3 regions of the Thioclava sp. NG1 genome follow, and region 1 is predicted to be linked to each of the others. Evidence: riboswitches for the same ligand, from Rfam matches in the RefSeq annotation. Region 1 holds a riboswitch; each other region holds the start of a gene.
The links. Region 1 has a riboswitch for thiamine pyrophosphate ahead of thiC (phosphomethylpyrimidine synthase ThiC). Riboswitches for the same ligand answer to the same signal wherever they lie in the genome.
Positions count from the first base shown of each region.

Region 2: another riboswitch for thiamine pyrophosphate. It lies ahead of thiB (thiamine ABC transporter substrate binding subunit); the one in region 1 lies ahead of thiC (phosphomethylpyrimidine synthase ThiC).
Region 3: another riboswitch for thiamine pyrophosphate. It lies ahead of thiM (hydroxyethylthiazole kinase); the one in region 1 lies ahead of thiC (phosphomethylpyrimidine synthase ThiC).

Region 1 covers NZ_QFBB01000006.1:19,668-26,938, forward strand. The annotation lists gene DEM26_RS12480 (HesA/MoeB/ThiF family protein) at 1-236, opposite strand, end outside; gene DEM26_RS12485 (thiamine phosphate synthase) at 233-826, opposite strand; gene DEM26_RS12490 (thiazole synthase) at 826-1,593, opposite strand; gene thiS (sulfur carrier protein ThiS) at 1,595-1,792, opposite strand; gene DEM26_RS12500 (FAD-dependent oxidoreductase) at 1,761-2,729, opposite strand; gene thiC (phosphomethylpyrimidine synthase ThiC) at 2,726-4,522, opposite strand; TPP riboswitch at 4,637-4,757, opposite strand; gene DEM26_RS12510 (S8 family peptidase) at 4,841-7,198, opposite strand.
Region 2 covers NZ_QFBB01000010.1:111,940-119,210, reverse strand. The annotation lists gene DEM26_RS16825 (thiamine ABC transporter ATP-binding protein) at 1-380, opposite strand, end outside; gene DEM26_RS16820 (thiamine/thiamine pyrophosphate ABC transporter permease ThiP) at 364-1,926, opposite strand; gene thiB (thiamine ABC transporter substrate binding subunit) at 1,902-2,894, opposite strand; TPP riboswitch at 2,931-3,035, opposite strand; gene DEM26_RS16810 (DUF4139 domain-containing protein) at 3,209-4,810, shown strand; gene DEM26_RS16805 (hypothetical protein) at 4,842-5,534, opposite strand; gene DEM26_RS16800 (carbonic anhydrase) at 5,672-6,322, opposite strand; gene DEM26_RS16795 (hypothetical protein) at 6,526-6,870, shown strand; gene DEM26_RS16790 (leucyl aminopeptidase family protein) at 6,956-7,271, shown strand, end outside.
Region 3 covers NZ_QFBB01000002.1:82,531-89,801, forward strand. The annotation lists gene DEM26_RS03470 (2-dehydro-3-deoxy-6-phosphogalactonate aldolase) at 1-517, shown strand, start outside; gene DEM26_RS03475 (SMP-30/gluconolactonase/LRE family protein) at 514-1,368, shown strand; gene DEM26_RS03480 (pyrroloquinoline quinone-dependent dehydrogenase) at 1,515-3,221, opposite strand; gene DEM26_RS03485 (c-type cytochrome) at 3,265-3,720, opposite strand; TPP riboswitch at 4,031-4,125, shown strand; gene thiM (hydroxyethylthiazole kinase) at 4,187-4,984, shown strand; gene thiE (thiamine phosphate synthase) at 4,984-5,595, shown strand; gene thiD (bifunctional hydroxymethylpyrimidine kinase/phosphomethylpyrimidine kinase) at 5,592-6,395, shown strand; gene tenA (thiaminase II) at 6,392-7,063, shown strand; gene DEM26_RS03510 (hypothetical protein) at 7,175-7,271, opposite strand, start outside.

The DNA.
Region 1 (7,271 bases):
ACCTTGGGGCGTCCGAGATCGGCCATCCGATAGAGCGGCTGGCGGTGCAGGTTGCTTTCCTCGACCATGTCGGGATCGAAGATCGTCAGCCGTCCCACGCCCGCCCCGGCGAGATATTGCAGCACCGGACAGCCCAAGCCCCCGGCCCCGATGACGGCAACATGCGCGGCAGTTAGCTTCGCCTGCCCAGCCGCGCCGATCTCGGGCAGGATCATCTGGCGGGCATAGCGGCTCATGGTGCGCAGACCCTCAGCCACGCGCGCACGCGCGCCTCCGGGTCGGGCGCCTGCTGGATATCGGTGACGACTGCAAGGCTGTCGGCGCCTGCCGCAAACACACCGGGCACGCGCTCTGGCGTCAGCCCCCCGATCGCGACCAGCGGCACGCCGCCCGTCAGCGCCTTCCAGCGGGCCACGCGCTCCAGCCCCTGCGGCGCCCATTTCATCTTCTTCAGCTTCGTCGGATAGACTGGTCCGAGCGCCACATAGACAGGGTCCTGCCCTAGCGCCCGGTCCAACTCCGCCTCATCATGGGTCGACAGGCCAAAGCGTATCCCGGCGCGGCGCAGCGCGGGCAAGTCCGCCGTGTCCATGTCCTCTTGCCCGAGATGGACGAAGCTGCAGCGCAGGTCGAGCGCCTCCTGCCAGTAGTCGTTTACCACCAGCTGCGCACCATGCACGGCGCAGATATCCCGCGCCCGCACAATCTGGCGGCGGGTCTCGGCGGGCGGGACGTCCTTGAGCCGCAGCTGCACCAGCCGGACGCCCTGCGGCACCAGACGCTCCAGCTGCGCGACATTCGAGGTGATCAGGTAGAACCGCTCCATCACATCAACTCCGCCAGCCCCAGAACCGGGGTCGAGGGCACGGCCATGTCGCGCCGCTCCATCGGATCGGCAAGATGCCCCGCACGACCCGCCCGCACCGCCAGCGCCATCGCGCGTGCCATGCCGACCGGGTCGCCGGCTTTCGCCACAGCGGTGTTCAAAAGCACCCCGTCCATCCCCTGCTCCATTGCCTGCGCCGCATCCGAGGGCCGCCCGACCCCCGCATCGACGATCAGCGGCACGGTCGGGAAATGCGCCCGCATCGCGCGCAGCGCATCGGGGTTGCGCAGCCCCTGCCCCGAGCCGATCGGCGCGCCCCATGGCATCAGCACCTCGCACCCGGCCTCCAGCAACCGCTCGCCGACGACCAGATCGTCGGTCGTGTAGGGAAAGACCTTGAAGCCATCGCGCGCGAGGGCCCCCGCCGCCTCGACGAGCGCGAAGACATCGGGTTGCAGCGTGTCGGCATGGCCGATCACCTCCAGCTTGATCCAATCGGTGCCGAAGACCTCGCGCGCCATCCGCGCGGTGGTGACGGCCTCCTGCGCGGAATGGCAACCCGCGGTGTTGGGCAGCACCCGCATCCCGGTCTCGCGCAGCATGTCCCAGAACTGCGTGCCCGCGCCGTCCGTGGCCTCGCGGCGCAGGCTTACGGTGATGACCTCGCAGCCGCTGGCGCGGATCGCCTCGCACAAGATCGCGGGCGAGGGATATTGCGCCGTGCCCAGAAGCAGCGCCGAGGTGAGTTCGGTGTCATAGAGTTTCATCTCAGCCCCCCTGCATCGGTGCGAGCACTTCGAGCCGGTCGCCTTCGGTGAGCCGCGTCGCCGCGCGGTTGGCCCGGGGCACGAACTCTCCGTTCAGCGCGGTGGCGATGGCGGGATTGGCAAAGCCCAGCTCTGCCAGCGCGGCTGCGAGGTCCTGCGCGGCAATCTCATGCGGTTTCGCGTTGACGATGAGCTGCATCGGAGCCCTCCGGAAAGAAATGTTGCGTGACACGGGCCGCCATCGCAGGCGCAAGCAGGAAGCCGTGGCGATAAAGCCCGTTGAGATGAAGCGTCCCGCCGTGCCTCTCGAGGCGGGGCAGGTTGTCGGGATAGGCCGGGCGCAGCCCTGCCCCGGTCTCGATCACGCTCGCCTCGGCAAAGCCGGGATGCAGCGTGAAAGCGGCGCTGAGCATTTCGGTCAGCGAGCGCAGCGTGATCGGGCGCGTCGCGGCGCTTTCGATCATCGTCGCGCCGATCATGTAGACGCCCTGCCCGCCCGGCACGAGATAGAGCGGGATGCGCGGGTGCAGCAGGCGCAAGGTGCGGGTGATCTCGACCTCCGGGCAGTGCAGGATGGCCATCTCGCCGCGCACCGGGCGCAGGTCAGGCAGGTCGGCGGCAAAGCCGGTGCAATCGAGATCCACCTGCGCGGGGGCCGTGGTTCCCAACACGATCTCGACCCCGGCGTCACGCGCGGCCCGCGCCAGATCGCGCAGCGCGCGGCGCGGGTCGAGATGCGCCTCCTCCGCGAAATACAGCCCGCGTGCGAACCGCCCCGCGAGGGACGGCTCCATCTCTGTGATCGCCGCCTGATCGAGCGTGCGATGGCCGGAGGTGCGGCGGGCGAAGCGCGTCAGTTCCGCACTGTCGCGCGGAGGGGCGAGGACCAGCGTGCCGCGCCGCGTGACCGGCGTGATCTCGGCCCACCAGTCTGCCGCGCGCGCGCCCAGCGTGACCACTGCCTCTTCGGCGCTTTCGGCTTCGCACCACGGCGCCAGCATCCCGCCCGCATAGCGTGACACGCTGCCCGCCCCGATCTCCTCTGCCGCCTCGAAGACCCGCACCGCAGCCCCGGCGCGCGCCAGTTCGAGCGCCGAGGACAGCCCCGCGAGGCCGCCGCCTGCGATGGTGATCATTCGCCCGACCCCTTGAGGGGCACATAAAGCTCCCCGCCTTCGCGGAACTTGGCGGCCATGCTCTCCATCCCCTCTTTCTGCGCCTCGGCGCGGATGTCGTGCGAAATCCGCATCGAGCAGAATTTGGGCCCGCACATGGAGCAGAAATGCGCGACCTTGTGGGCCTCTTTCGGCATCGTCTCGTCGTGGAATTCGCGGGCGGTATCGGGGTCGAGCGAGAGGTTGAACTGGTCTTCCCAGCGGAACTCGAAACGCGCACGGCTCAACGCATCGTCGCGCCGCTGCGCGCCGGGCAGCCCCTTGGCCAGATCGGCGGCATGGGCGGCGATCTTGTAGGTGATCACGCCAGTCTTCACGTCGTCGCGGTCGGGCAGGCCCAGATGTTCCTTCGGCGTGACGTAGCACAGCATCGCGCAGCCGAACCAACCGATCATCGCCGCCCCGATCCCCGAGGTGATGTGGTCGTAACCCGGCGCGATATCCGTGGTCAGCGGACCGAGCGTGTAGAACGGCGCTTCGTGGCAGCACTCCAGCTGCTTGTCCATGTTCTCCTTGATCTTGTGCATGGCCACATGACCGGGCCCCTCGATCATCACCTGACAGTCCTTCGCCCAGGCGATCTTCGTCAGTTCGCCCAGCGTCTCCAGCTCAGCAAATTGCGCAGCGTCATTGGCATCCGCGATCGAGCCCGGCCGCAGCCCGTCGCCGAGGCTGAACGAGACGTCGTAGCGGCGGCAGATGTCGCAGATCTCTTCGAAATGCTCGTAGAGGAAGCTCTCCTTGTGGTGATGCAGGCACCATTTCGCCATGATCGAGCCGCCCCGGCTGACGATCCCGGTCACGCGCTCCACCGTCATTGGCACCATGTGCAGACGCACCCCTGCATGGATCGTGAAGTAGTCGACGCCCTGCTCGGCCTGTTCGATCAGCGTGTCGCGGAAGACCTCCCATGTCAGGTCCTCGGCGATCCCGTTCACCTTCTCCAGCGCCTGATAGATCGGCACGGTCCCGATCGGCACGGGGCTGTTTCGGATGATCCATTCGCGGGTGTTGTGGATGTTGCGCCCGGTCGAGAGGTCCATCACGGTGTCGGCGCCCCAGCGGATCGCCCAGACCAACTTGTCGACCTCTTCCTCCATCGAGGAGGTGACGGCCGAGTTGCCCATGTTGGCGTTGATCTTCACGAGGAAATTGCGCCCGATGATCATCGGCTCGGCTTCCGGGTGGTTGATATTGGCCGGGATGATCGCGCGGCCTGCGGCGATCTCGTCGCGCACGAAATCCGGCGTCACGTAATCGGGCAGGTTCGCGCCCCAGTCCTGCCCGTCGCGCGGTCCCACGGCCTCGCGCAGCTGGTTCTCGCGGATCGCGACGAACTCCATCTCGGGCGTGATGATGCCTGCGCGGGCATAGGCCAGCTGCGTCACCGCGCGGTCGCCCTTGGCCCGCATCGGTTGCCGCCTGACCGGGAATTCCGGCGTCAGCCGCGCCCCTTCGGCAAAGCCGTTATCCTCGGGTCGGACATCGCGCCCGGTATATCTCTCGACATCGCCGCGCGCCTCGATCCATGCCCGGCGCAGCGGCGCGAGACCGGCATTGATATCGGTCGTGACCTCGGGGTCGGTGTAAGGGCCCGAACTGTCATAGACCGGCAGCGGTGCTTCCCCGGCAGTGGGGTGCATGGCGATCTCGCGCATCGGCACGCGCAGACCTTCATGCAAAGCGCCCTCGACGTAGATCTTGCGCGACGCCGGCAGCGGACCGGTGGTGATCGTGGGGTTGGGAATGTTCATCGTTTCGGTGCTCCTCAAGCATTCGATCTCAGAGGACACCAATTGAGAGACGCTTGGGAAACCAAAGGCCGAACGGCCTTTTGTCATGGCCCGCAACGATAGAAAGACTCTTCCCGGTCTGCGCGCCTAGCTTCCTACGCCAGTATCAACTGGGTCAGGTTCAAAGGGTCGCGTCACCGGGTTTTCACCCTGTCAGCCTCTCAGTCCCCTAAGCGGGACTCCCCTGCGTGATCCTGTTGTAGGAGCCAAGTTCGAACCTGGCAAGGCGCGTCCGCGCGACTTCCGGCGGTCGTGATCGGCGCGCCCGGCGTCAGCGGTTCAAAAGCGCGCCGTCCATCCCAGCGAAACCCCCATCGCGGAACGCTGCCCGGGTTCGTAGACAAGCCCCGCGCCGAGACGACCGATCCCGGCCGTGCGCGAATAGCCGAACTGAAGGTCGGGCTCGGGTGCTGCGCTTTCGATATTCACCGAGGAGGCCGTCATCACCACCTTGTCGGAGCGCGTGTTTCCGACGGCGGCCCCGACGGCGGTCGGCACGCTCATCGTCATCTTGCCCGAGGCAAGCGAGATCGGCGTCGAAATCCCGATGGAGACACGATCATCGCCGGACAGAAACCCTCGCTTTGTCAGGCCCAAGGCATAGGCGTTCGAGTGCAGCCCGCTGCCGGAGCGAAGCAAACCGTCTCCGGAGAAGTTCGAACTGCCATTGGCCGCGGTGAACGCGAGAGAGGTGCCGTCACCGAGGGCGACGTTCATGCCGAGCTGAACGAAGCGGGTATCGCTGGACAGGCCGCCACCGAACGCGCCGCCCACCGAGGTTCCCAGGAAGCCGCCGTCTTCATGCAGGCTGCCGACGGTCATCGAGAGCTTGCCAACGCCAAACCGGGCACTGAGCGAGCCGGCGATGTAATGCGAGGTGATATCTCCAGCCCCGCCGCCTGCCTGCGAAATCGACGCCGACAGCCCGTCGCCGAGGCCGATTTCGTAATGCAGCGCGGATGTGGCATCGAAAGATTTCAGGTATGGCGCGGCCATCGCGGCGCTGTCGACCCAGCCTGTTCCGGCAATCGCGGAACCGTCGCCGCGCGACAGTGACAAGGTGCCGGTGCCCGCGCTCAGATTGATCGCATCCGTCCGTCCCATCGCGAAGGCTTCCGTCGCGGCTCGGGCGGCGCTGGCATCCGCGTAATCCGCCACGAAGCTGCTGGTCGGCACATGATAGCCCCGATCAAAGGCATCGGTGACGATCATTCGCTGGTTGGAGAGCGTCGCGCGCAGCGCCCCGGCCACGCCGCGGCTTGCGTTGATCGCGCTTAGGGCGGCGGGCACGGAGGGGCCGTCGAGAGAGCTGGTCGTCTCGACCTTCAGCGTCCCGGCAGGTGCCTGTGCCTGCCGCAGATTGAGCTCTCCCCAGCCATAAACCGGGTCGATTCCGACCGCGCCGAGATCGGTCGCGCTGGTCTCGAGGATCTGCACGATTTGCTGACCTGTCAGCTCGGGGAATTCGCTCTTGAGCACCGCGACCGCGCCGGTGACATAGGGCGTCGCCATGGAAGTCCCGCTCATGTAGGCGTAATCGCCGCCGAGATCGCTCGGATAGGTCGAGAGGATGTTCACGCCCGGCGCCGCGAGGCAGTAATTCATCGCCTCGCCGCAGCGGTTGGAAAAGCTCGCGATCTGATGGTTGCTGTCGACGGCCACGACGCCGAGGATCGAGCCGTCCATTTCCGGGAAGTATTCCGGCAGGCCGGCCATCACGCTGGGATTGGCGCCGCCGTCGTTACCCGCAGCGAACACGCTGACCATGCCCGCTTTCGCGGCTGCATCGAGCGCGTCGATCGTGGCCGACCCGAGCTGCAGACGGATCTGGTCGGCGCTCGAAAACTGGTCGATCGTAAGCGTCTTGTCCGTGCTGTCCACATAGGACCAGCTGTTGTTCATCGAGGCGGCCCCGGCCTTGACCGACCGCGTGATCGCATCCGCATAGCTGCCCGCGCGAACCGAGCCTCCGACGCCTTTCAGGATCATCAAGTTGGACCCCCAGGCGATCCCCTCGATCCCCTGCCCGTTCTGCACACCGGCGATGATCCCGGCCACGTGCGTGCCGTGCCCGTCCGTGTCGGCGACATCGGAACTGTTGTCGAAATAGCTGTAGGAGAGGGCACCATCGATATTGTCGGCGAGATCGGGATGGGTCACATCCGCCCCGGTGTCGTAGACCGACACGAGTGTGCCGAACCCGTAGGCCCCTTCAGCATAACGATACGCCGCCTCGGTCTGAGCGAGACCGCCGCTCGCGTAATATTCCTTGGTCTCGAAGCTGCTGACGCTGCCGCCGGTCCCAAGACGCGGCGCAATGCCCGGCGATGGCGGCTGTGTGTCGCTCGCGCCCGAAGAACCCGAGGAACCTCCGCCGCCCGCCCCCGCAGCCGCGGCCAGCCCCACCGCTCCGAGACCCAAGAGAAGCAGCATGCTGTTGGAGCCGGTCACCGTAGTGGAATTCGCGGCGATTCCCAGCGAAGAGGCGCCGGGCGCCGCGGGACGGTCCTGCACCAGCCCGTAGGAGACCGTCGCACGGCCCGCCAGCCGGATGCGCTCGCTGAGGTCCCGCGCATGGGCCGCGGTCACGACAAGCGACGTCAAAGCCGTCGCCGCCAGCAAATATCCGCCTTTCATCAAAAGCCCTTTCGCTGAAAATTCAGCCCGTTGAGAGGATATTCCGGTCATCTTTGCCGGCATGGGAGCTGCG
Region 2 (7,271 bases), on a different contig from region 1:
GGTTTGCGCCTCTCCATCCCCTCAAGGCCCACACGCGCCAACGCGGTCTCGATCCGGGCGCGGTCGGTTGCGTCGATCTTGCCTTTCGGGTTCAGGCCAAGCGCGAGGTTGGTCTCCAGCCGCAGATGCGGGAAGAGGTTCTGATCCTGAAACAGGATCGAGAGCGGACGCTCGCCGGGCGGCGCCTCGGTGATGTCCTCGCCGCACCAGAGCACCCGCCCCCGGGTCGGACCAAGAAACCCCGCAAGTACCGAGAGCAGCGTCGACTTGCCCGCCCCCGAGGGGCCAATCAGCGCGACCCGCGCGCCGGCCGGGATCGTGAAATCGGCTTCGAGGCGGAAATCGCCCTGTTCGATCAGAAGCTTATCGAGGGTCAGCATAATGCCCCGCGCGGTCGAGCGCCCAGAAGAGCGCGAAAGTGAGGATCAGCAACAGGCTTGCAGTGCCCGCCGCCTGATCCATGCGATAAGACCCCATGAGCTGGAAAAGCGCCAGCGGAAGGGTGCGGGTCTGGCCATCCGAGAACAGCGTGATGACGCCCAGATCGCCCATAGAGAAGGCCGCGGCCAGCCCCGCCGAGAACCCCAGCGGCCGGGCAAGGCGCGGAACCGTCAGCAGACGAAGCCGGGCAATGCCGCGCAGCCCGAGCGAGGCGGCGAGCCGGTCGTAATCGGCCTGCAGCGTGCGGATCTCGGGCATCAGGATGCGGGTCGCGAAAGGCACCGAAAGCGCGGCGTTGGTCAGCAGCACCATTGGCAGCGCGAGGCTCGTCGGGTTCACGAAGGGCCGCGCGATCAGGAAGGCGCCGGTGCCCATCACGAGGCTCGACGCTGTCATCGGCAGCATCGCCGCGATCTCCGCCCAGCGCTGCCGGGTCGCCACCAGTGCGAGCGGCAGGGCGATGGCGAGCGTCACAACCGTGGAGAGCAGCGCGATCACCAAAGAGGTCAGCGTCGCGGGCCAGACCATCTCGGGCAGGTTGGCCACCGCCGGAATGCCCCGGGCGAAAACGGTGCCGATGGGAAGCAGCAGGAAGGCGCTTGCGAGCCCGATCGCGAGCGCGTCGAAGAGCGCACGCCCTATCCCGCCGGACAGCTGCGGGATCGGCGCGGCGCGGCGGTCATGCCCCGCGCCGAAACTCGACGGCAGGGTGGCGCGCGCCGCGATCAGCAGCGCTGCGACCGAGATCGCGACCTGCACCAGCGCAAGGCTCGCCGCGCGGCCCATGTCGAAATCGAAGCGGAAGGCCTGATAGATCGCCAGCTCCACCGTGGTCGCGCGCGGCCCGCCGCCAAGGGTCAGGGCCACCGCGAAGGACGTCAGGCAGACGAGGAAGATCGCAAGGAACGCCCCGGGCAGCACGCTGCGCAGCATCGGACGTTCGAGGTGACGCGTGACCTCCGCAGGGCCGAAGCCGAGGGTCGCAGCAAGGCGAAACCGCTCGGCCGGGATCGCCTCCCAGCCGTGCAGGATCATCCGGGTCGCAAGCGGCAGGTTGAAGAAAACATGGGCCACGATGACGCCCTGCGCGCCGTAGATCGAAATCGGATCGATGCCGAGCGGGGCGAGGGCCGCATTGACCAGCCCGCGCCGCCCGAAGACCGCGATCAGCCCGAAGACCGCGACGATCACCGGCAGGATGAAGGGAGCCCCCAGGAGCGAAATCAGCAGTCCGCGCCCGGCGAAGCGGCGGCGATGCAGCGCACGGGCGACCGGCACCGCCAGCGCGCAGGAGATCAGCGCCGAGGCCGCCGCCTGCCAGAGCGTGAAGCGGATCGCGGCGAGATCGGTTTCGCGCAAGCCGGTCAGCCCGCCTGCCCGGAGCGCGACTGCCGCCAAAGTGCCAAGGACAAGCGCGGCCAAAGCCGCACCCGCCAGCACCGCCCAGATGGGCGTGCCTCTTATCTGGAGAAGGCGCGTTGCCATTCTTCCAGCGCCGGACCGCGCAATTTCTCGGCCTCGGCCTCACCCAGGTAGAGCGTCTTGTCGGGCATCGGGAGTTTCTGGAACACCTCAGGCAGCTGATCGTGGGGCAGTTTCGCCGGGAAGGACCAGTTCGCCGTCGCGATCATGCCTTGGAAATCGGGGCTCAGCACGTAATCCATGAATTTCTGCGCCAGCTCGGGATGCTTCGAGGTCTTGAGCTGCGCGACCAGTTCGGGGGTGAAGTAATGCCCCTCGGGGAAGATCGCGGCGGCCTTGGAGTCGTCGTCCTCGGCCATGATGTGATAGGCGGGCGAGGTGACATAGCTCAGTACCATATCCGCCTCGCCATCGGTGAACATGCCGTAGGCCTCCGACCAGCCCGGCGTCACGGTCAGCACCTTGGGCGCGATTTTCGTCCAGGCCTCTTCGGCCTTGTCGCCATAGATGTCCTTCACCCAGAGCAACAACGACAGACCCGCGACCGAACTGCGCGGATCTTCGATGACGATCTTGTAGGCGTCGTCGGGCGCATCCAGCAAATCCTGGAAGCTCGTGGGCGGGTTCTTCAGCTTGGTCTTGTCATAGACGAAGGCCAGTTCAGACCAGTCGAAAGGCAGGAAGATCGGATCGTCCCATTTGACCGGCATGGTCAGGTCGGACGTGTCCTCGTTATGCGGGGCGAACAGGCCCGTGGCGCGCGCCTTCGCGGTCACGTCGGTGTTCAGACCGATCGCGACATCGGCGGAGGTCTTGTCGCCTTCGAGCAGGATGCGCGGCAGCACATCGCCCGACACGAATTTCAGATCGCAATCGCAGGTCGCCTCGAACCCCTTCTCGATCGCGGGACCGGGGCCCCATTCGCTCGTGAAATAATCAGGCGCATAGACGGTGAGCACGGGCTTGTCCTCGGCCGCCGCCATCGTGGCGATCAGGCTCAGGGCTCCCGCAAGCATCAGGTGGGTTTTCATGCCTCACTCCTTGGGCTTGCCGGGCGGAGTGGGGCCGGACTATCCGGCTACCTTCCCTCCGCCGGTCTTAACCGGTTCAGGTTCAACGGGTTCGCGTGGCTCGCATCTCAGCCGGATCATCCGGCACCCCGAGGTAGGGCGCAACCTATGCGCGCGGGACTTCGGACGCAAGGGCAAGCAGTCGTAGCCCCCCGACGCCTAGCACGAACGCTCTGGCGAGTTCCCGCCAGTGACGACCCGCGCCGGATTTCAATGGCTTGCAACTGCGCGCAGGCCGACGCAGGCTCGATCCGGAACGGATGTGGGAGGAACCGATGCGCATCACCCTGACGGCGGCCCTTATGGCCGCGACCGCCCTGCCCGCCTTGGCCGACACGATCGAGGCACCGGGCAAGATCACGGCCGTGACGCTCTTTCCGCAGGGCGCGCAGGTGGTGCGGCAGGTGGAGGTGAAGGCGCCCGAGGGCAGCCATGACCTGCTGGTTCCGGGGTTTCCCGAAGGCACCGACATCTCGACGCTGCGGGTGTCGGGTGACGGTGTGCAGATCGGCGCGGTGAGCCTGATCTCAGGGCGCGCGCCGGCGACCAGCGGAACCGAAAGCGCAGCGGTGAAGGCTGCGCGTGACCGGCTGGCCTCTGCAAAGGAAGCCCTTGCGGAAAAGGAAGACGCGGTGGCCGTGATCCGCGCCAAGGCGCAGGCCGCGCGCGACCAGATCACATATCTCAAGAACACCGACTCGCAGGTCACCGCGCCCGAACAGCTGCGCGCGCTGGCGCAGATGGTGGAGGATCAGATTCTCTCGGCCACCGAACGCGCAATCGCCGCCGAAGCGGAAGCGCGCCGCGCGGAAGCCGCGCTCGACCCCGCGAAAGAGGCGGTGAAGCAGGCGCGAGCGGCGCTCGATGCGCTGCTGAACCCGGCGAAAGATCGAGAGATGCTCAGCGCGAAGGTGCAGGGCTCGGGCACGCTGACGATCACCTCTTACGTTAACAATGCCGGGTGGCAGCCCTCCTATGATCTGCGGCTCGACCGAGACAAGGGCGCGGTGGATATGGAGCGCTTCGTCTCGGTCCATCAGGCCACCGGCGAGGACTGGCGTAACGTCGACCTGACGCTCTCGACCGCTCGCCCCGGCGGGCGCGCAGAGCCGGGCGAAGTCTATCCGCGCCTCGCGCACATCGGCGACCCGGATGCGCCGCCCGCACCGGTGCCGATGAAGCGCTCCCTCGCGGCATCGGATGGCGCCGCCGCGCCGATGGCGGAAGCAGCGATCAGCGACCGCGCCGATCTTCAGATGCAGGGCGAAACGGTGACCTACCATTACCCGAGCGCGGTCGATCTGCGCGACGGGGTCGACGATCTCCGCCTGAGCCTCGATTCCAAGACCCTCCCGATGGAGGTCTTCGCCGAAGCCGCCCCGCTGACCGATCCCCAGGCCTATCGCGTGGCCGAGGGCAAGAACGGGACCGGCGAGATCCTGTTGCCCGGCCCCGCGAACCTCTATGCCGATGGCGCGCTGGTCGGCCAGTCGCATCTGCCGATGGTGGCGGCAGGGGATGACCTGACGCTGGGCTTCGGGCCGATCGAGGGCATTCGCGTGGACCGCCGCATGCCCGACACGATGGAGGGCGACAGCGGCTTCATTTCCAAGTCGAACGAGCGCCGCGAAGTCGTCGAGATCGAGGTGAAGAACCTGACGGACAAAGGCTGGCCGATGCGGGTGATCGACCGGGTACCCTATTCCGAACAGGAAGACCTGAAAATCACTACCAAGGCGACCCCGCCCGCGAGCGAGACCGATTACGACCATCGCCGCGGCGTGCTCGCATGGCGCTTCGATCTGGGCGCGGACGAGACCAAGACGATCCGCACCGAGACCACGCTGAGTTGGCCCACCGACAAGGTGCTGCGCTAGGTCAGCCTAACGCAAAGGCCTCCGCGCGCGATCAGGCTGCGTTTCGCGGGTTCGCCGCAGCCCGCAGTTTCGCGAGCAACGCTGGCGACAGGCGCAGGAACCCGCGCGCGGGCGGTTCGGCCTTGGCCGCCTCGGGCGGCTCTGTCTCTGCACCGCCGGTCTTTTCGGCCGCCTTGGACGCCTTCTCCTCCTGCACGGCTTGCGCCCCCGCCGCCTGCGCCGCGGCATACTCGGCGGCGGCGGCCTGTGCCGTCACCGTTTCCGCCGCGCCCTGCCCAGACCTCGCGCCGACGATCTTGGTGCGGCCGCCATCGTCCCCCGGAAACGGCGCGGCGAAGCGCAGCACCAACTCCGTCAGGCTCGGGCCGATCTCGTCGAGCAGCAACAGGAAGCGGTTCGTCGGCCAGGCATGCAGACCCAGCGCGCCCCCGCCCGCAAGCCGCAGCACGAAGCCCGCATCCCGCAGCCGATGTTGCAGATCGAACCAATCGCGCGCCTGATCCAGCGCCGCTTGCACCGCCGCCATTTCCGGCAGCGGCTCTTTCGTGGTGGGGAGGGCGGATGTTGGCTCCTCCGGCAGCCCCTCCTGCAGGACGCGCCGGATCAGCTCTGCCGGAGGCAGGCCGAACGCGCGCGCCTCCGCCGCAATGCGATCGATCATATCGAGCGGCAGCCGCAGGGAGACGAGACGATGCTGGGAATGCGGTCGGGATGCAGGTGACATGTCGGGTCAAAGCTCGTTGGCGTGGGCGGGGTACCCGCAGCCTCGCCCATCAAGCTTAACAGCCCGTGAATGCCAATTGGTTTTCCCCAAGGCGGAGCAATCGGCCTCGCGAAGGGGGTCAACGAATTTGCAAAGCCTCAGAGCTTCTCGAACCGATCCGAGCCGGAGACGTATTGCTCGAGCGTACCCTCGCCGATGTCGTGGCGCAGCCCGTGCAGCGTCATCCGATCGGCGTCGAGCGCTTCGCGCACGAAGGGGAAAGTCATCAGGTTCTCGAGGCTGACTTTCACGGCCTCACGCTCGAGCGCCAGCACCTGCTGATCCTCGGGCAGGTCGGTGACGCGCTCGTAGCCCGGACGCAGAAGGTTCAGCCAGGTGCCGACGAAAGAGCTTTTCTCCTCAAGTTCCGGCGCATGACCCGAACACATCGCGTGGCAGCCCGCGATGCCGCCGCAATTGCTGTGGCCCAACACGATCAGATGCGCGACCTTCAGGCTGGTCACGGCATATTCGACCGCCGCCGACGTGCCATGGTGATCACCATCGGGCGTGAATTCCGGCACGAGGTTCGCGATATTGCGGTGGATGAAGAACTCACCCTGATCGGCACCGAACATCGAGGTGACATGCACGCGACTGTCGCAGCAGGCGATGATCATCGAGCGCGGACGCTGCCCTTCGGAGGCGAGACGGCGATACCAGGCGCGGTTTTCGTCATACGCAGTCGCGTGCCATCCCTGGTAACGGTTCACAAGGTAGCTCGGCAGCGGCTTCACATGCTCTCTCATCGGTCCCCCGGTGTTTTTGGGTCTGGTGTCTCGCGTCTTATCGCAGCGTCAAATACCGCGATGCAGGCCGGGTTACGAGAGGTTTCTCCGCGTCGCTCAATGAAATCTTGAGACCTGTCGGCCATATTGCCGCCCGGGTGATGGCGAAATCAAAGGGGGGTGTCGTGGTGACACAGGTGTCTCGTTTGCGTTGCAAGGAACGGATGTCGCTGGATACGACGCGGCTATCGGTGCTCTACGTGGAGCTGGGACAGGTCGATGCGGAGCGGGTCATCTGCGCCACGGTCGAGGATCTCGCCGTGCAACTCGCCGCCTTGGAAGAAGCCGCGAAATGGCGCCAACGCGCCAAGATGCGGTGCGCAATCGTCAAGGTGATCGACCTCTCGGAACATGTGGGTCTGGTGTCGATGGTGCGCACCGCGCGCGACCTGTCCGAGTGTATCGCGACCGGCGATGCGGTGGCGCAGGCGGCGGTAATGGCGCGGCTGAGCCGGATCGCGGAACGATCTCTTACCGAGGTCTGGGACATCGGCGACCTGTCCTCCTGAAGTGCGCGCAATCGGGCCTTGCGGGCAGGCGCCGCGGCGCTAGGCTCTGGGGCGAAGAAACCACCAGAGCCAAGGAGCCGCCCCCATGAGCGCAGACGCACCCGCAGATTTTTCCTTTCTCGCCCCGCGCCCGGCAATGCGCTTCGCCGAAGCCGACGCGCCTGCCCGCGCCCTGATCGCCGTCGCGCCCGAGGATATGGAGCAGGCCCTGGCCGATCTGCCGCCCGCACAGCGCGCCTTCGTCGAGGCAACGGGGTTCAAGGCGAAGGCGGGCCAGGTCGCACTTCTGCCGGGGGCGGACGGCGCGGAGGCGGCGCTGCTGGGCCTCGGGACCGCGGCGGCACGGGCAAGAGAGCGGTTCTCGCTGGCGCGCGCGGCGTCGACCCTTCCCGAAGGCGCGT
Region 3 (7,271 bases), on a different contig from region 1:
GATCGAGGTGCCGTTGAACTCCCCCGACCCGCTCGACAGCATCGCCGCGATGGTGGGGCGCTTCGGCTCGGACGCGCTGATCGGGGCGGGGACGGTGCTGACCACGGACCAGGTCGGAGCTGTCGCCGCGACCGGCGCGAAGCTGATCGTCTCGCCCAATTGCAACACCGACGTGATTGCCGCTTCCAAAGCCGCCGGTCTGCAGAGCTTTCCCGGCGTGATGACCCCGACCGAGGCCTTCGCGGCGCTCGCCGCAGGGGCGGACGGGCTCAAGCTGTTCCCGGGCGAGCTGATCGGCCCCGTGGGCTTGCGCGCAATGCGCGCGGTGCTGCCGCCCGAAGTGCCGCTCTTCGCGGTGGGCGGCGTCTCCGCCGAGAACATGGGCGAGTGGCATAAGGCCGGCGCTGCGGGCTACGGCATCGGCTCGTCGCTCTACAAACCCGGCGACAGCGTGGATACCGTAGCCGGAAAGGCCCGCGCGCTGGTCGCCCGCTATGACGAGGTCTGCACGGCATGAGCTACGAGATTTACGACGACCGCAACTGCTTTCTCGGCGAGGGCGCGCTCTGGCATCCCGAACGCGGCCAGCTGTTCTGGTTCGACATCCTCGCAGGGCGGCTGCTCAGCCGCGACGCGAGCGGGCCCCGCGAATGGAACATTGGGCAGATGGCCTCTGCAGCGGGTTGGGTCGATGCCGACACGCTGGTGATCTCCACCGAAACCGGGCTGCGCCGTTTCGACATTGCCTCGGGTGCGCATGAGCCGCTCGTCGCGATCGAGGCCGACCGCGACGACACCCGCTGCAACGATGGCCGCGCGGATCCGATGGGGGGATTCTGGGCCTCCACGATGGGCAGAAACGCGGAGACCGGCGCAGGTGCGATCTATCGCTATTTCGAGGGCACGGTGGAGCGGCTTTTCCCCGAAATCTCGATCCCCAATTCGATCTGTTTCGCCCCCGATGGAAGGCGCGCCTATTTCTCCGACACGCCGAAAGGGAAGATCATGACGGTCGCGCTGGATGCGCAAGGCTGGCCAGAGGGCGCGCCGGAGATTTTCGTCGATCTGAGCGCGGATGGGCTGAACCCCGACGGCGGGCTGACGGATGCCGAGGGCGCGCTCTGGAGTGCGCAATGGGGATCGGGGCGGGTCGCGCGCTACCTGCCCGACGGGCGGTTCGACCGGGCGATCGAAGTCGGCGGACGGCACAGTTCCTGTCCGGCTTTCGGCGGGCCGGAGTTCAAGACGCTTTTTGTCACCACGGCGAAGGAAGGGATCGAGGAACCCGATGCCGCGCAGGGCCGGGTCTATTGCGCCCCCGCCGGAGTCGCTGGGCGGCCCGAGCCCGCGGTGCGCCTACCCGGGTGATCGCGACGCTCCTGCCGCGCGACTTTCGTCGGCCGCGGGGGCGAGATAGCCGTTCAGGGGGCGCGCCGGAAACTTTCTCTGCATAAAGGGCCGCGACGGATGCGTCGCGGCCCTGAATTTGAGGTTGAACGTGTTTTCGTGGCGGATCAGTCGAGCTTGAAGATCGCCACGACATCGCCGCGCGGGAAGCCGAGCTGGAAGTTGCCGCCGGCTGCGACCGCGACATATTGCTCGCCGTCGACTTGATAGGTGATCGGCGGTGCGTTGACGCCGGCACCAAGATTGAAGCTCCAGAGCTTCTCACCCGATTTCGCATTGAAGGCGTCGAACATGCCGTTGCCCTCGCCGGTGAAGACCAAGTTCCCGGCCGTGGCGAGAACGCCGCCGATCATCGGCTGCGGCGCGTCGTAGCTCCACTCGACCTTGCCGGTGTTGACGTTCACCGCGTCGAGCACGCCGGTCTGCATCGCCTCGTCGCCCTTGACGTTCTTGAACGTACTGCCCAGCCGAAGCGTACCCGGCAGCGTCGTCGTTTCGCCATCGGTCGTGAAGTTCATCAACTGGTTCATTTCCATGACGTAGAACAGGTTGGTCTCCGGCGAGTAGGCCGGCGGCGACCATTCCGCGCCGCCATTGGCGCCCGGCAGAATCTTAACCCCGTCCTTGGTCGGCGGCGTGAACATGTTGTCCGACATCTTCACGAGCGGGTCCGACTTGCGGATCAGATCGCCGGTTTCGCGGTTCACCACATAGAGCCAGCCGACCTTGCCGGCCTCGCCCGCAGCGGGAACGACCTTGCCGTTGGAGTCCTTGGCGTCGAAGAGCACGACATTGCTGACGGCGTCGTAATCCCAGACGTCGTGCTTGACCTCCTGATAGTGCCATTTGCGCTTGCCGGTATCGGCATCGAGCGCGACGATCGAGTCGGTATAGAGGTTGTCGCCTTTGCGGCTAGAGCCGTCGAGGTCGGGGTTCGGATTGCCGGTGCTGAAGATCACCATGTTTCGCTCCGGATCGATTGCGGGGGTCGTCCAGACCATGCCGCCACCGGACTTCCACGAGTCGCCTTCGAACGTGTCGGGATCCGTCGCGTGCCAGCGCCACACCTCCTCGCCCGACTTCGCATCGATCGCGGCGACGAAGCCGCGGATCGGCCATTCGCCGCCGGAACTGCCGACGATCACCTTGCCGTCATAGATTTGCGGCGCCATCGTTTCCGAGAACCCCGCTTGCGGGTCTGCGAGATTGGTCTTCCACACCTTTTTGCCTGTCTTGGCGTCGAGCGCGAGAAGATTGGCGTCGAGCGTCGCAATGTAGACCTTACCGTAACCCACGGCCACGCCCCGGTTCACCGGGCCGCAGCAGGTCTTGACCTGCGAGACGTCATAGGTCGTGCTCCAATACGTCTCGCCGGTTGCGGCATCGACGGCCATGACCGTCATCTCGTTATCGACCATCGGTGTCGAGATATACATCACGCCATCGACGACGATCGGCGTGGTCTCGAAGCTGGCGACCTTTCCGGTCTGCACCAAGGCAACCGGGTGCAGCTTGTCGATATTGTCCGTCGTGATCTGGTCGAGTGGCGAATAGCGCTGGTTGCTGTAGCTCCGGCCATGCAGCAACCAATCGGACTTGTTGTCCTTGGCGGATCGCATCGCGTTGTCGTCGACAGCGACATTCGCCGAAGCGGGAAGCTCCTTCATCTGGGCGCGGTTCGTGTCGCTCGTGCCCTGGATCTCGTCACTCTGCTTCGCGTGCGCAAGTGCCGGCAGGGCCGCCACGCATACGGACAGGATCAGAGGTCGGACGGCGCCTCGCGAGGTCGCGGTGAATGGTGGCAAATGTGCCATGTTCGGTCCTCCTCTCTTGAAATGATCAGCCGCGGCGGTCGGGTCAGTCGCAGGATGACTGCGACGAGTCCGGTAACGGCTGCAGGTCCATCGCATCGATCGCTTTCTGGTCGATCGCGCTGTCCCCGGGTTTGAAACCGTTCTTGCAAAGCAGATAGGCGAATGTCTGGAGATACTGCTTGTCGGTCAGCTCGCCCGGGTCATCCTTGGGCATGTGCTTCGCGATGAAGTCGTATAGTTGCTTGCCGGTCATGCCGCTGTAGTCGAGGCTGTCGGCGAATTTCTTGCCCGCCAGTGCCGGGCCTGCATCCCCCATCAGATCGCTGCCATGACAATCGGCGCAGTGCTTCTTGTACACGTCGTGGCCTGACGATGCCTGCTTGGATGTGAAGAGGGTCTGCTGGTCCGAAGAGCCCGGGTAGGCTGCGCTCGCGCAGAGGACAAGGGCGGTAACGAGGCCGGTCAGGGCCGTTCCGGAATGCGTGTCTAGACGTCTCATGCTAAAAAACCTCGCTCAATAATGCTGGGACGGAGCGGTGGGGGATATGGTTCCCCAACGGATGCAAGGGGCCTTTGTTCCATTCTGCTTTGCGGGCATCAGGCAGACGGGGCTGCACCGAGCAGCTTTCGGATGGGAAAGCGGATCCGAAAACGACGCCCGTATCTTCGCTCTTTCCGGCCTGCCATATGACGGCGACCAGAACCGTTCCGCCGTTCACGGATATGCGCTGGATGCTGATCGCGGCGAAGCTGTGGGCGCCTCGTCTGACCCGGCTTGACGGGCGGCGCGAAGGCTGTCACCTCTCGGAGCGAAGCGACAGGGGCGCTCGGGCAACCGGGCTGAGACGAACCCTTAGAACCTGAACCGGATAATGCCGGCGGAGGGAGGCGCGTGAGACGGTCAGGCGCGTTCCCGCCTTTGCCCCCTCGCACTTCTCCTGATGCCCGCAGCCAAGGAGAGAGCGATGGAAGATCCCGGACAATATCTCGCGGCGATGCGGCAGACCGCGCCGCTCGTTCACAACATCACCAATTACGTCGCGATGAACGTGATGGCGAATGTTCTGCTCGCCTCCGGCGCCTCGCCCGCGATGGTGCATGCGCGCGAGGAGGCGGCCGAGTTCGCCGGACTCGCGCAGGCGCTCAGCATCAATATCGGCACGGTGTCGCCGCCCTGGGCGGAGGCGATGGCGGCGGCGGCCAAGGTCGCGAGCGCGCAGGGAACCCCGTGGGTGCTAGACCCTGTCGCTGTCGGCGCGACGGATTATCGGCGTGCGCTCGGTGCGCGGCTCGTGGAACTGCGCCCGACGGCAATCCGCGGCAACGCGTCGGAGATCCTTGCGCTTGCGGGCGAGGCTGGCGCGGCTGGCGCGGGGAAAGGGGCGGATTCCACTGAGAGTGTCGAGACCGCGGAAGGCGCCGCGCGGGCCTTGGCCCGGATGAGCGGGGCCGTGGTTGCGGTGACCGGCGCGGTCGATTTTGTGACGGATGGGGAGCGCGCTGCGCGGGTCGCCAATGGCCATGCGATGATGCCGCGCGTGACCGCTCTGGGCTGTTCGCTGACTGGTCTGGTGGCTGCGTTTCTCGCAGGACAGCCTCGCTTCGAGGCGGTCGTCGCGGCGCTGGCTTATTTCGGGCTCGCCGGGGAGAGCGCCGGGGCGAGTGCCTTAGGCCCGGGAAGTTTTCAGGTCGCGTTCCTCGATGCGCTCTATGCGATCGACGCCGAGGCGCTGAGCACCGGAGCTCGGATCGAATCCGCATGATGATCCCGTCCATCTGTTTCGTCACCGACCCGGCCGCCCCGCAGCCGGTGCTCGCGCAAGCCGTGGCCGCGGCACGGGGCGGTGCAGGCTGGGTGCAGCTGCGCGACAAGGTGCTCCCCGATGCAGAATTCGCCGCGCTGGCCCGGACGCTGGTCGAAGCGCTTGCCCCCTATGACGTGCCGCTGATCGTGAACGATAGGGTCGCGGTGGCCATCGAGATTGGGGCCGCAGGGCTGCATATCGGCCAGAGCGATGGCGACCCCGCCGCGATCCGCCGCCGGATCGGGCCCGACATGCTCCTAGGCCTCTCGATCGAGACCGAGGCGCAGATCGCCGCCGTTCCTCCCGGCATCGATTATCTCGGCGTCGGTCCGATCCATGCGACCGGCTCGAAGCCCGACCATGCCGCCCCGATCGGCCATGTGGGCTTTGCCCGGATCGTCTCGCGCACCGATCTTCCCTGCCTCGCGATCGGCGGGATCACTGCCACTGACGCGCCCGCAATCCGCGCGGCGGGCGGTGCCGGTCTCGCGGTGATTTCTGCCATCTCGCGTGCCCCCGACATGACGCGCGCCACCCGAACCCTGCGCAACGCATGGAGCGACACATGATCCCCAATATTCTCACTATCGCGGGTTCCGACCCATCGGGCGGGGCGGGCATTCAGGCCGATATCAAGGCCATCTCCGCCAATGGTGGCTACGCGATGAGCGTGATTACCGCGCTGACCGCCCAGAACACGCGCGGCGTGCAGGCGGTGAGCCTGTGCGACACGGCGCTGATCGCAACTCAGTTGGCATCGCTGCGCGAAGACGTTCGTACCGACGCGATCAAGATCGGAATGCTGGGCGATGCCGCGATCATCGAGACTGTGGCCGAGAGGCTGACCGGGCTCGACTGTCCGGTAGTGCTCGATCCGGTGATGGTCGCGAAAGGCGGCGATCGGCTGCTGGCAGAGGCGGCGGTGACCGCGCTGCACAGCCTGCTGCCCCGGGCCGATCTGATCACGCCGAACCTGCCCGAGGCCGCCGATCTGCTGGGCTGCGCCGAGGCGACGCGCTTCGACGAGATGCGCGATCAGGCCCATGCGCTGCGCGAGCTCGGGCCGCGTGCGGTGCTGCTGAAGGGCGGTCATCTGCAAGGCGACCAAAGCCCGGATCTGCTGGTCACGGCGCAGGAAGAGCTCTGGCTTGACGCACCGCGCATCGCGACGCGCAACACGCACGGGACGGGCTGTACCCTGTCCTCGGCGCTGGCGACATGGCTCGGGGCAGGGGTGCCGCTCGCGGAGGCCACCCAGCGGGCGAAGGCGTATCTGAGCGCGGCGATTGCGGCAGCTGATCGGCTGACTGTCGGGTCGGGGCACGGGCCGGTGCACCATTTCCACGCATTCCAGGAGAAGAAGAAATGAGCTTCGCCCAAGACCTCGCGCAGGCGACCGCGCCGCTGCGCCGCCAAATCCATGACATGCCTTTCAATCGCGAACTGGCAGAGGGAAGCCTCGATCGGGAAACCTTCCAGGGCTACATCATTCAGGACGCACATTACCTCGAAGGCTTCGCCCGCGCGCTCGCGCTGGCCGCCGCCAAAGCCCCGGATGCCCCGACCGTGGCGCAGCTTGCGGGATCAGCGGCTGGAGCGATCGCCGTCGAGCGCGAATTGCACGCGCATTACATGGGGCTGTTCGGCGTCTCGGCGGAAGATTTCGCGCGGATCGAGCCTTCGGCGGCCTGCGATCATTACGTCTCTTTTCTGCTGCGCAGCGCTGCGATCGGCGATTTTTCCGAAGCGGTGGCGGCCTTGCTGCCATGTTTCTGGATCTATCGCGATATCGGTCGGGAGATCGCGCAGTTCAGCGGCGCTGAAAATCCCTATGCGGCCTGGATCGCGACCTATTCCGGAGAGGCGTTCGATCAGAGCGTGACGCGAATGCTGGAGCTGACGGACAGGCTGGGCGCGATTGCAGACGCGCCCGCGCGAGCCCGGATGCACCGCGCCTTCGCGCGGAGTTGCTGGCATGAATGGCGGTTCTGGGACAGCGCCTATCGCGGCGAAAGCTGGCAGCAGCCTGCCGCTTGAGGCGCGAACCGAAAGGGGGCGCCTTCGTCGGCTTCCGGTCCTTGCCGCTCGCCGGTGTCGCGCGCCTCGATCGCCTGTCGGGCGTCGATGGCGGGGCCGGATTTCCGAGGCTCAGGATTTGTGCTCGTCGCTTTCCTCGCTGGTTTCCCCGTCGGTTTCCTCGACGGCCGCGGTCTCGTTGTAGTCATTGGGATCGAAATCTTCGGGG